2 regions of the Glutamicibacter sp. PAEs-4 genome follow, and region 2 is predicted to be linked to the other one. Evidence: predicted binding sites of a transcription regulator. Region 2 holds the regulator's gene; the other holds the start of a gene.

Region 1 (6,383 bases), 900 kb from region 2:
TCGGCATGACCGGTGGTGCCGCTGCAGACTTCGCGGTAGTTCGGATCCTTGGTGTGGCCGCCGATATATCCGGAAATTACCGCGTAGACGCCACGCGTTCGCTGGTACACGGCATCCAAGCACCAGAAGCAACCGCCAGCTAGCACGAAGGTGCTCAACTTGGTGTCCTGGACATCCAGGGTCGGGGTGAATTGATGAGGTGACTGAAGGCTGAGAATACTCACACAGTTCACAACGTTGCGGCGTTGCATTCTGTTCCATCCTCATTTGCACCGCGTAGTCTGGTTGGTATGCAGAGCAAGGCAAATAACTCGCAAGACCTGGGGAAGAGCAACGTTTCCCCGGAGGCCTCGACGCTCAAGCCCGTTACCGAAGAAAAGCCAGAGCAGCCGGTGGAAGACACCTCGGCTGCGCAGACCACCCTGGGTAACGTCCTTGAAGCCGCCGAGGAACTTTGGCCAAAGTCATTGGCCGAAGATTGGGATGCCGTTGGGCTGGTCACCGGGCGAACCGGCCAGCAGATTTCCAAGATCGTGATGGCTGTTGATCCAACGCTGGAGGTGATCGAGGACGCAATCGAGCGTGGGGCCGATCTGCTGATCACTCACCACCCGCTGCTGTTGCGCGGAGTCACCCAGGTTGCCGGCACGACATTCAAGGGTGAGGCCATCCACCGCCTGATTGAATCCGGTACCGCATTGCTGACCGCGCACACCAATGCCGACAGTGCCATCGGGGGCGTCAACGACGCGCTGGCCGATGCCTTCGGGCTGAAGGACTGCGTGCCGTTGGTGGAGTCCAAGGACGGGCTGCCCGAGGAAGGCCTGGGCCGGGTGGGCTTCTTGGAGAAGCCGATGAAGCTCGACGATTTCGCGGAACGCGTCTACACCGTGCTGCCGGCCGTCGCCGGCGGAGTGCGCGTCGCCGGAGACCGCAACGGAATCATCCGGAAGGTTGCCCTGTGCGGCGGCGCCGGCGATTCCCTGTTCGATGCGGTGCGCTCGCACCAGGCCGATGTGTACGTAACCGCCGACCTGCGCCATCACCCGGCAAGCGAAGCGCGCGAAGCTGCCAATGGCGGCTTCCCTTACCTGATCGACGTTTCCCACTTCGCTTCGGAATGGGTCTGGCTCTCGGCCGGTGCCCGCGCCTTGGGCAATGTGCTGAACGATCTGGGACATGCGGTGGAAATCGAGGTATCCCAGGTGAATTCCGATCCTTGGGACTTTGTCCTGACTCCATAGCCGGAGTTTGGCATGCTGCACCACGTAGAGATCTGGGTGGAGGATTTGGCAGCCAGCACAGCATCGCTGGGCTGGCTGCTGACCCGTCTGGGCTACACGGCCAATTCGCAATGGGCCAACGGCATCAGCTATTCCTGCGGCGATTTCTATATCGTCCTGGAATCAGGTCCGGATGCGAAGAAGCAACGTCATGACCGGCTGGCTCCAGGGCTGAACCATTTGGCCTTCCAAGCCGGCACCAGGCAGGCCGTCGACACGTTGGCCGCCGAAGCGCTGGAGCGCGGTTTCAGCCTCATGTTCGCGCATCTGCACCCATACGCCGGGGGAGCGCAGCACTATGCGGCCTATTTGGAGGATGCTTCCGGATTCGAAGTCGAACTGGTTGCAATGCAGCGATGATGCCATGCAGGCCTAGCGGAATTGCTCGGCTGGCACGGCATCATTCTCCTTCGCAACGCTCTCAGGCTGCGTGCTTCACGGTGGTGAACTGGTGGTCTTCTGGCAGCAGGATGTTCAGGGCCAGGCCTTTCTTGTCTTCCACCAGCGACGCTTCCCACTTGGTTTGGACCAGGTCGAGCAATTCTCCAGGATTCTTTGGTTCGACCGGCTGCTCGACCAGGAAGCGCGCGACCTCGCCCCGGGTGTGCTTGGCGAAATGCGAGACCACTTTCGGCGTTCCGTTGCGCATCTGGAAGACGTTGACCGCAACGGTGTTGCCACTGGCTGGCTTGTAGGCGGCTGCGTAGGTGCTCGACCGGGCGTCAACGATCAGCTGGCTGCCGGCCGCCTCATCGAGCACCGGGGCCAGCCGCTTCTTCCACCAGGTGGCCAGCTTGCCCAGCGGCTCGAGCTTGACCGACATGGACAAGCGGTAGGGCGGAATGCGATCGCCAAATCGCACGGCACCCCACAGTGCGGAGATCACGATGATGGATTCGTCGGCACGCCGCCGCGCGGCTTCTTCCAGGCTCGCGTAGCCCAGGGCTTCGAAGAGCACTCCCGAGTAGATATCGTGCGCCTTGGCGGCCGGCTCGGTGTGCAGGTTGATATTCCGTGCTACCTCATTGGCCAGCGAAGCTCCGACCCCCAGCAGGTCCATGGCATCGTCCCTTGCCGAGACTTCTGCAAGGGCGTCTAGCACCAGGCGGCGTTCGGCAGAGAGCTCCGGAAAAGAGAGATCTTCGATTTCGAAGGGAGCTCCTTCGGCGTGGGCGGTCTTGCCTTCGGAAGGCGGCAACAAAATAAGCACGCTCTCCAGCTTATCGGAGTCCACCTGCTGCTCTGCGCCGGCCATGTCCCCGCCGTGGCGACTCCGGCTGTGAGCGATCCAGTGTTCGAAAGTGGTCCGAAGGCTGTCCTGAACCGATTAGACTGGTAGTGAATGGGATGGCCAGACGGTCGCGTGGCAAGCAATTGTCCCGAGGAACGTCCGGGCTCCACAGAACAGGGTGGTGGGTAACGCCCACTCGGGGTAACCCGCAGGCTAGTGCCACAGAAAATAGACCGCCAGGTTTTCCTGGTAAGGGTGAAACGGTGGTGTAAGAGACCACCAGCACCCCAAGTGATTGGGGTGGCTAGGTAAACCCCACTCGGAGCAAGGTCAGACAGACTGCGTTATGAGGGCTGTTCGCCCCATGCAGTCGGGTGGACCGCTAGAGGCTGCCGGCAACGGCAGTCGTAGATAGATGACCGTCCCGCTTCGGCGCGACAAAACCCGGCGTATCGGCCATCCCATTCATTAATTCCTTCGCTGCATCCAGCCCTTCATTCCTGATCGCATCGCCCGGCCCTTGCCCGCTCGTGAGATGATTCACAGTTCCCGATCCGCGCTTTTTCAGCGCACGGTCTAGAATGGATCATGTACTTACGAGGATGATCCTGTTACCTCGTGCCACCGCAAAAGCAATGGTGCTTCCCACGGTGCCAACCGACTTCATGGATCTGCGAGTCGGCTGAATTGGAAGGATTTTCTGTGACCCAGCAGTCTGTCGTTGCCCAGCAAGAATGGAGCGGGCGCGAAGAGCTCGCCGAGGCCATGATTCCACTGATCGGACGTCTGTACCGCAAGAACAATGTGGTGACCTCCGTCTACGGCCGCAAGCTGATCAACCAGTCCGCCATCGACATCATCAAGGCCCACCGCGTCGTGCGCCGCATCGATGGCGAAGAGCTCGACCTGAACGACACCAAGGCGATCCTCGATGCCATCGAGTCCCTGAATGTCGGCTCGGTCTCCGTTGATCTCGGCCGTATGAACAAGAAGTTCAAGGAGTCCGGTTCCGCTGATCTGAACGCCTTCCTGGCTGATGAATTGGGCGAGAAGGTTGGCCAGGCTGGCGCAACCGACGCAGAACCGCAGGATGTCGTGCTGTACGGCTTCGGCCGCATCGGCCGCCTACTGGCCCGCATCCTCATCGAGCGCGGCGGCTACGGCCTGCGCCTGCGTGCCATCGTAGTCCGCAAGGGCGCGGAGAACGACTTGGTCAAGCGCGCCTCGCTGCTGCGCCGCGACTCGGTGCACGGCCGCTTCGACGGCTCGATCACCGTTGACGAGGAAAACAACACCATCCTCGCCAACGGCACCCTGATCAAGGTCATCTACTCGAATGACCCGACCACCATTGACTACACCGAGCACGGCATCGACAACGCCATCGTCGTCGACAACACCGGCCGCTGGCGCGACGAGGCCGGCCTGTCCCAGCACCTGCAGGCCAAGGGCGTTTCCCGTGTCCTGCTGACCGCACCCGGCAAGGGCGATCTGAAGAACATCGTTCACGGCATCAACGATTCGTGGATCACCGCAGAAGACAAGATTGTCACCGCTGCATCGTGCACCACCAACGCCATCACCCCTGTGCTCAAGGCGCTGAACGAGAAGTTCGGTGTTACCCACGGACACGTCGAGACCGTTCACTCGTTCACCAACGACCAGAACCTGATCGACAACTTCCACAAGGGCGAACGCCGCGGCCGCTCGGCAGCGCTGAACATGGTGATCACCGAAACCGGTGCCGCCAAGGCTGTTGCCAAGGCCCTGCCGGAGTTCGAAGGCAAGCTGACTGGCAACGCCATCCGCGTTCCTACCCCGGATGTCTCCATGGCGATCTTGAACCTCAACCTTGAGAACGAGACCACCAAGGAAGAGCTGAACGCCTACCTGCGCGAGACCTCGCTGACCTCGAACCTGCACAAGCAGATCGACTACATCGATTCGCCTGAGGTTGTTTCCACCGACTTCGTCGGCTCGCGCCGCGCTGGCATCGTTGACGGCCTGGCCACCATCGTGTCCGGCAAGAACGCTGTCGTCTACGTTTGGTACGACAACGAATTCGGCTACTCCTGCCAGGTAGTCCGCGTCATCGAAACCATGGCCGGCACCCACCCAGCCGCAGTGCCTTCAGTGAAGGCAGAAGCCGTCACCGTCTAGGACCTCAAGGGTTTCAGCTGAAGGGGCCATCCCAACGCATTGCGCGTTGGGATGGTCCCTTCTTCGGTTCTGTGCCTGCGATAGGAACGGTCTTGCCGGGTTTTCCTGATGCACGCTTTTCCGCGTCGTGGGCAGGACCGGACGGGGGTCCAGTATTCCCGGGGGTCGCTATCCTGTTTCCTGCGCTCAGAACCTATTGCCAGAGGAAGTGCCCTGTGCAAGGCTCGGGGCATGATGCGATCAACGAATCCGGCCCTGAACCACGGCGGGTGGCCCGCGGACATGTCGCTGTCCATGGATGATCACGCGCAGCCAATCCAGATGCTGTTGTTCATCCGGCAGGCCTGGGGTCTAGCCGAAGATCTCGCGCTGCCCCAGCTCAGCCCGGTTCCCGAGACGGGATCCTCGGCCCTGCCGGACGAAGCCGACCGGGACCTGTGGGAGCAACGGTGGATCCAGACCTGGTCGAACGCGTGGGTGGGAAAGGCGCAGGGTGCCCACCGTATCCCCGGGCTGGCGGCAACTACCGCGGCAACCGGTTCAGCCACCGGCAATGATTTCTGGACCCAGCAGTACGGCGACGAGGGGATCGACCTCATCGTGTTCGAGCAATGGGAACAGGTGTTCGATCCGTGGTTGGGATTGAATCCAGAACCGGTGCTGCGCAGTACGGAGGTCCAGCCGGTGCTGGTCGCCGCCTGGGAGCGCGGGTTGACGGATCTCATCGTGGTGCCGTGGGCTGGGTACTGCATGCACCGGCTAGGCGATTCGCACCTGGCAACCTCCTTCGAAACCGCCGCCAACTGGTCCCTGCTCAGGCAGGCGCTCGCAGAGTGGAGTCGCGCGCCGCTGACGTGAGGCGTCGCCAGTTGCTGCGGCGGTCTTCCGTCAACGACCATCTGCACATCAAGGCGAGGCATGGAGGCTGCGGATCCGGAGGCGCATCCGCTGCGCCGGACTGCTAGGCTCTACGCCATCGGGGATGGGATCGAGGTGGACCGATGGACAGGACCAGGGTACTGGCAGCACGCATGGCCAGCCAGCTTCTGCTGGAACCGGCAGAATCCACGCTGCAAGCCTCAGAGCACATGCTCGCCTTCCAGTCCCAGGACTTCGCTGCAGGACGCTACGGGCTGGCCCAGCGCTCCGCAGCGCAAGAATCCCGCCAGCAAGTCGACGCGCTGTTCGCCGAAGGTCAACTGGTCCGGTCATGGACCATGCGAGGCACGCTGCACATCTGCGTGGCCGAAGACGCGCGGTGGCTGGTGCGGGCTAGCCGTGAATGCACCATGCGCTCAGCGGCCGCACGCCTGCGCGGACTGCAGATCGACGCACAGGTCATTGACCAGGCTGCCGGCGTCATCAGCTCGCATTTGCAGGAGTCCGGACAGGCCAGCCGAACCGGGCTCTTCAACGTGCTGAACCGGCACGGAATCGAGACGGACAAGCAACGCGGCTTGCACCTGCTGCAGGTCCTTGCCCTGGACGGTTTGATCTGCCTCGGGCCCATACCGGATGCTGCTAAGCTCATCGCCCAGGACTTCGTGCTCGTCGATCAATGGATCGCACGGCACCGGGAACCAGCGGATCCGCTGGCGGAAATATTGCGCCGCTATCTCAGCTCCCATGGGCCAGCCACCATCCGCGACGCAGCCTGGTACGCGGGGCAGACGCTTTCTGCCATGAGAACTGCTGCCCAAGCCCTTGGT
Region 2 (6,383 bases):
CTGGATCGCCCCGTCAGTGTCCTGCACGGACTCGTAGGGAATGTCGAAGGTGCGTTCAAAGGCCTTCGCGGCTTCGGCTTCGTCGCGTACGTTGATGCCGATGAATTCGACCTTCTCGCCGAACTCTTCGGCAATTTCCTTCAGATCCGGCGCTTCGATGCGGCACGGTGCACAGGCGGCATACCAGAAGTTCATGACGACCGGCTTGCCCTGCCACTGCGTGAAGTCGATGTCCGTGCCATGGTACGTGGTGGCCTTGATGGCCACCGGTTCGCTGCGCTTGGAGACTTCGTATTCTTCCACTGCACCGTCGCCGGCAATGTAGTTCTTGCCGTCGCCGCTGTTCGCTTGCGCGGTCAGCGCATCTTCCTTGCCGCTGCAGGCAGCCAGCGGCACCACGGCGGCGGCAACCATCAGCGATCGCAGCATGGTACGGCGGCTCAACGGACGAGGATTAGGCACGGGATCAGTCATTTGCTTTAGGCTCCAGGGATATTCGCCGCGCCGGCAAGCAGCTCGGGGCACGGTTCGGTGTAACGCACGGAGACCAATTCGTCTCCCTCAAAATCAAAGCTGGTGATGGATGCAAGGGTGCACTCGCGCTGGCGCGGATCATGCCACAGACGCTTCTTCTCGGCGGCTCGGCGCGTCACCCAGATCGGCAGCTGATGGCTGACGATGATGACCTCGGAGCCTTCGCCGTGTTCGGCGACCGCTGCCTTGCGATGCTCGTCCATGGCCAGGCGCATGCGGGCTACCTGCTCGACGTAGGCTTCACCCCATGAAGGCTTCAGCGGGTTGACCAGCAGTGGCCAATACTTCGGCTGGCGCAGGTGCTCTGCGACCTTGGACAGGCCCTCGAGCTTGTTGCCCGCTTCAATCACCCGTTCGTCGGTGTGGATCTGCAGGTCCAAGGCCTTGGAGGTCGGCGCGGCAGTCTGCTGGGCACGCAAGAGCGGAGAGGCTACCAACCGGACCACGTTGCCGCCTTCGGCCTGGCGCTTGGCAAAATATTCGCCTGCCCCATCGGCCATCTGGAATCCCAGTTCCGAGAGCCCGAAGCCGGGGATCCTGCCGTAGAGCATACGGTCAGGGTTGAAAGCTTCCCCATGGCGCAACAAATGGACAGTCGATAATGGCATGATTCCAGTGTCTCAAATATTCGGTGCAAATTAGCCATATTGTGGCCACCGTCAACTATTCACAGGACACGCATTGGAATCCCATATGGAAAAACCATCCTTTCGGAGGGGTTGCTCACAATGACCTGCCACTACGCTTGGTAAATAAGATAGTTCGACCCAGAAGGATGCATGATGAGCGACTACGATCCTAACCAGCCGGGCCAGCCCTATAACCCGAACCCTTCGGGCCAGGGGTCATCGCAGAACCCTTACGGTGAAAACCCCTACGGCCAGCAGCCCTCGCCCTATGGCCAGAACCCGTACGGCCAGAATCCGAATCCCTACGGGCAGCCGCAGGCTCCGGGCTACGACCAGTATGGCCAGGAGGGCGGCTACGCTGGCGTGCAGCCGCCGACCGAGCGTCCGCGGACCTTGGCCATCGCTTTTGGCTTGATCTTGCTCGCCGGCATTTTCAGTGCCCTGGCCAGCTGGCTGATGGCCAACTCCAACATGATGGCGAACATGATTGGCCAGCAGTGGTCCTTGGTCCAAGAAGAGTTCGAGAAGCAGATGCAGAGCACTCCTGGCATGGAGCAGGATCCGCTGGTCGAGCAGATGATGGCCAGCCCTGAAGCGTTCATGTCCCAGGTCAATTCCATGATGTCGAGCTTCGTGATTGTCGGCATGGTCATCACCTTGGGCCTGTACTTCCTGGTGGGCTTCTTCGTTGGCCGCGGCGTGGGCGCCATGCGCATTATCGCCACGATCCTCGGTGCAATTTCGCTGCTGAACCTCGTGACGACCGTTCCAATGATCAGCATGTTCGCCGACACCCAGGCCGGAATCATCAATGCCGTCTACGTTGTGGGCATCTTGCTGGGCGTTGCCGGCGTGGTCTTCTCCTGGCTGCGCCCGTCCTCGCAATACATTGCGCAGCGCCGCCAGGCCCGCCTCGCGGGCTTCCGCTAAACCCCTGGCCTTGCAGCTTCGCTAGGCCCCGCAAGAACAGTCAAGGCGTAGCCGCGTCATCCCATCGGAGGATGATGCGGCTACGCCTTTCTGCTTGCCGGAGTTTCAGCCTTGGACGGCGAGGTAGGCAAGGATCTGCAATTCGGTGGACAGGTCGACGCGCCGCAGATTCATTCCCGCTGGTACGCGCAGCGGCTTCGGCGCGAAGGAGAGCACCGAGCGGACCGACAGCTCGGCCAGTTCGTAGACCAGATCCTGCGCGGCTTCTCCGGGGACGGCCAGGACGGCAATGTTGATTTCCTCGCGTTCCACGACAGCAGCCAAGTCCGCGATGGCTTCCACATGCAGTTCGCCAACTGCGCTGCCCACCAGTGCAGGATCGACATCCAGAATCGCCTTGACGTTGAAGCCGCGAGTCTTGAACCCTGCATAGCCGCTGAGCGCCCGGCCGAGGTTGCCTGCGCCGAGAATGGCCACACGCCAGTCCTGGTTCAAGCCAAGTGTGCGGCTGATATGTTCTGCCAGCTCGCGGACCACATAGCCCACACCGCGGGTTCCGTAGGATCCCAACCAGGAAAGGTCCTTGCGCAAGATGGAGGGGTTAACGCCGGCTTCCTTGGCCAGCACACCGGAACTGGTGCGTTCCAGGCCTTGGGCTTCCAGGGCGTTCAGCGCGCGCAGGTATTGGGTTAGTCGAGCCAGCGTGGCCTCAGGCAGGACCCGGGCTTCAAGCTCTGACATCTTCGTTCTCCCGCACTTTTCGGTGCTCTGGACGAGCACAACGCATATTCATGAATTCCGCCGCGGCTAGCTGCGCAGCAGCCGTTCGAGACGCTGTGCGTCGATGTGCCAGAAGTCGCGGACTGCTCCGTCGATGAGCAGCACCGGCACTTCTTCGTGGTGCTTTGCCAGCAGTTCAGGGTGCTGGTCGATATCGAGTTCGGAAAACTCCATATTCAGCCGTCCAGTCACCTCGGCCACGGTTGCGCGTGCGGCGTGGCACAGGTGGCAGCCTTCTCGAACCAATAGCTGGATCTGATGCAAAGTACTCACCTGCCTATAATCTCACGAGCCGTAACCACGCTTAAACTTGGCGATGAAATAAACTGGATCAAATGCCTTCCATCGATCCACACCCCAGCCCGAATTCCGCCCTGGCGCCGGAAACGGTCGCCGCTTTTTTCGATGTCGACAACACGCTTGTGCGCGGCGCCTCGCTGTATCTGCTGGCCCGCAAGCTGCATGAGCGCCGTTTCTTCCAGTTCCGCGAAATCCTCTGGTTCGCGCTCAAGCAGCTGCGCTTCGCCGCCCGAGGCGAGCACCTCGGGGACATCCACCAGATCCGCGACCGTGCATTGATGATGGTTCGCGGGATTCCGGTGTCAGAGATCGAGAAGATCGGCAACGAGATCTATGACGAATACATCGAACCCAAGCTGTGGACCGGGACGGTAGCCATTGCCCGCCAGCATCGGACGGTGGGGCGTGAGGTCTGGCTGGTCACTGCCACTCCCCTGGAAGTGGCGAATGTCATCTCAGATCGCCTGGAACTTACCGGCGCACTGGGCACCGTAGTGGCCAGCGAAGACGGTTTCTACACCGGAGCGCTGGCCAGTCCGATCCTGCATGCTGCGGAAAAGGCCCAGGCCGTGCGCTCCCTGGCGAAGGCTCGCGGAATCTCGTTATCGAAGTCCTGGGCGTACTCGGATTCCTACAATGATGTTCCCCTGCTTGAAGCCGTGGGCAATCCGGTGTGCATCAATCCCGATGCACGGCTGCGCGCCTACGCCAAGCGCCGCGGCTGGCAGGTCTATGACTTCCGCACCGGCCAGCGGGCCGCCAAACTGGGCCTGAAGGCCGCTGGCGTCCTTGGCGCGCTCTGGGCTGCCCGGCGTTCATTCGTGCGCCGTTCCGGCTCTTAGGCGGGCGTTGAGCGGTTTTGGATAAAGCAATCGCCACCGTTCAGCAGTATCACTGTGAAGCGGTGGCGATGATTGCCAAGCGGCAAACGCTCAGAAGCAGATTTACTTCTTGTTGCGACGCTGGTGGCGGGTCTTGCGAAGCAATTTGCGGTGCTTCTTCTTCGACATACGCTTGCGGCGCTTCTTGATAACAGAGCCCATAGTGGTTCCTCACAAACTAAATAAATGCGTCAACCCCAAACGCCTGCTTGCGCGCGAGCACAAGGACAAGGTTGACCGGACGTTAAACGTTCCTTAACAGATTACCCGCTTTTCGGCCATGCTCTGACCATCGCGCGGACTATCGACCGTAGGAACCGGTACCGTGCTGCGGATCAATGGCCGCGGCATTCAGATATGATTCCACGGCGTTTTCCGGAACACGATAGGAGCGACCGAACTGAACAGCTGGCAGATCACCGGCGTGGATCAGCCGATAAACGGTCATTTTGGAAACACGCATCATGTCGGCGACTTCGGCCACAGTCATGAATCGGGCTCCGGCAAAATTCTGTTTATCCGTCATGCGGGATATTCTCCTGACGCTGATCTCTAATTCGTCGCGTTATTTTAGCGAAGATGAACTTACACGACTTTGGATCAACATCGGCGGTTCAGGTTCACGTTCGCTTTGTACTAGTCTAATCGCACTTTTGTAACTTTTGCATCACGAAACACACCGGTGACCATCTGAATCGCATATTTCGATGCCAGAATGAGACAATCCGCGTGGATTCACCGGGGTTCCGATGAATCCACGCGGATTGCAACAAACTGAATTACTAGATGACGCCTTGCGCTAGCATGGCGTCAGCAACCTTCACGAAGCCAGCGATGTTGGCACCGGCGACGTAGTTGCCTGGCATGCCGTACTCGTCTGCAGTGGCAGCACAGCTGTCGTGGATGCCGACCATGATCTCGGTCAGGCGGCGCTCGGTGTGCTCGAAGGTCCATGCATCGCGGCTGGCGTTCTGCTGCATCTCCAGGGCCGAGGTGGCGACACCGCCAGCGTTGGCGGCCTTGCCTGGGCCGAAGAGCACTCCGGCATCCTGGAAGATCGACGTTGCCTCAGCGGTGGTAGGCATGTTGGCGCCTTCGGCGACGGCAATGGTGCCAGCGGCGACCATCTTCTTCGCAGCCTCAGCACCCAACTCGTTCTGGGTTGCGCATGGCAGGGCCACGGTGCCTTCGACGTCCCAGACGCTGCCGCCTGCGACGTACTTGACCTTCTTGCTGCCACGGCGTTCGGCGTACTCGGAGATGCGCCCGCGCTCGACTTCCTTGATCTGGCGCAGCAGATCCAGGTCGATGCCGCCTTCGTCGACGATGAAGCCGGCCGAGTCGGAGGCGGTGACGACCTTGGCTCCCAGTGCCTGCGCCTTCTCGATGGCGTGGATTGCCACGTTGCCCGAACCGGAAACGACCACACGCTGGCCGTCGAAGGTCTGGCCGCGGGTCTTGAGCATTTCTTCGGTGAAGATCACTGCGCCGTAGCCGGTGGCTTCCGGGCGAACCAGGGAACCGCCCCAGCTCAAGCCCTTGCCGGTCAGCACGCCGGACTCGTAGCGGTTGGTGATGCGCTTGTACTGGCCGAAGAGGTAGCCGATTTCGCGGCCACCCACGCCGATGTCGCCTGCTGGCACGTCGGTGTATTCGCCAATGTGGCGGTAGAGCTCGGTCATGAAGGACTGGCAGAAGCGCATGACTTCGCCATCGGACTTGCCGCGGGGGTCGAAGTCCGAGCCGCCCTTGCCGCCGCCGATTGGCATGCCGGTCAGGGAGTTCTTGAAGATCTGCTCGAAGCCCAGGAACTTGACGATGCCAAGGTAGACCGATGGGTGGAAGCGCAGACCGCCCTTGTATGGGCCTAGTGCCGAGTTGAATTCAACGCGGAAGCCGCGGTTGATCTGCACGCGTCCTTCGTCGTCAACCCATGGCACGCGGAAGATGATCTGGCGTTCAGGTTCGCACAAACGCTGCAGGATTGCGGCTTCAGCGTATTCAGGGTGCTTGACCGATACGGCTTCAAGGCTCTCGAATACTTCTGTGACGGCCTGATGGAATTCTGCTTCGCCGGGATTGCGGCGGAAGACTTCGTCGCGAATCGTCGCTAAGTGCTTGTCCAAGTTCTTCTCCTCATCACTTGGGGCAGGCACAGGCGCACGAGGGGCCTCATAGCCGGCGTCACTGCCCCGCACACGAGAATGCCATGCTGGGCATTCTGAACAAAATTTTCTTGTTATAAAACAGGATTGCGCGCGTAACTTAAAAGATTGACCATTTTGCCCGGTTGCAGCGTCGAAGACTGGACAACGCCTAGCGTCGGCGT

The links. The regulator Rex, encoded in region 2, represses fermentation and respiration genes when NADH is low (regulators of the CRP and FNR family bind a similar motif). The targets are predictions, from matches to a motif close to CTTGTGAANNNNTTCACAAG.
Region 1: ACR9WD_RS07850 (glyceraldehyde-3-phosphate dehydrogenase) is a predicted target of Rex. The motif match lies at 3,042-3,061, and genes of this name have one in related genera.

Annotation. Positions count from the first base shown of each region.
Region 1 covers NZ_CP195017.1:1,659,774-1,666,156, forward strand. Annotated here, with positions in the region: gene msrA (peptide-methionine (S)-S-oxide reductase MsrA) at 1-158, opposite strand, end outside; gene ACR9WD_RS07830 (Nif3-like dinuclear metal center hexameric protein) at 291-1,244, shown strand; gene ACR9WD_RS07835 (VOC family protein) at 1,257-1,643, shown strand; gene ACR9WD_RS07840 (YaaA family protein) at 1,705-2,493, opposite strand; RNA gene rnpB (RNase P RNA component class A) at 2,627-2,982, shown strand; gene ACR9WD_RS07850 (glyceraldehyde-3-phosphate dehydrogenase) at 3,217-4,674, shown strand; gene ACR9WD_RS07855 (hypothetical protein) at 4,906-5,532, shown strand; gene ACR9WD_RS07860 (winged helix DNA-binding domain-containing protein) at 5,676-6,383, shown strand, end outside.
Region 2 covers NZ_CP195017.1:2,555,248-2,561,630, forward strand. Annotated here, with positions in the region: gene ACR9WD_RS12095 (TlpA family protein disulfide reductase) at 1-474, opposite strand, end outside; gene ACR9WD_RS12100 (histidine phosphatase family protein) at 480-1,142, opposite strand; gene ACR9WD_RS12105 (hypothetical protein) at 1,317-2,093, shown strand; gene ACR9WD_RS12110 (redox-sensing transcriptional repressor Rex) at 2,199-2,873, opposite strand; gene ACR9WD_RS12115 (glutaredoxin family protein) at 2,901-3,146, opposite strand; gene ACR9WD_RS12120 (HAD family hydrolase) at 3,209-4,015, shown strand; gene ACR9WD_RS12125 (30S ribosomal protein bS22) at 4,118-4,216, opposite strand; gene ACR9WD_RS12130 (helix-turn-helix domain-containing protein) at 4,356-4,580, opposite strand; gene gdhA (NADP-specific glutamate dehydrogenase) at 4,837-6,180, opposite strand; gene ACR9WD_RS12140 (ArsR/SmtB family transcription factor) at 6,371-6,383, opposite strand, start outside.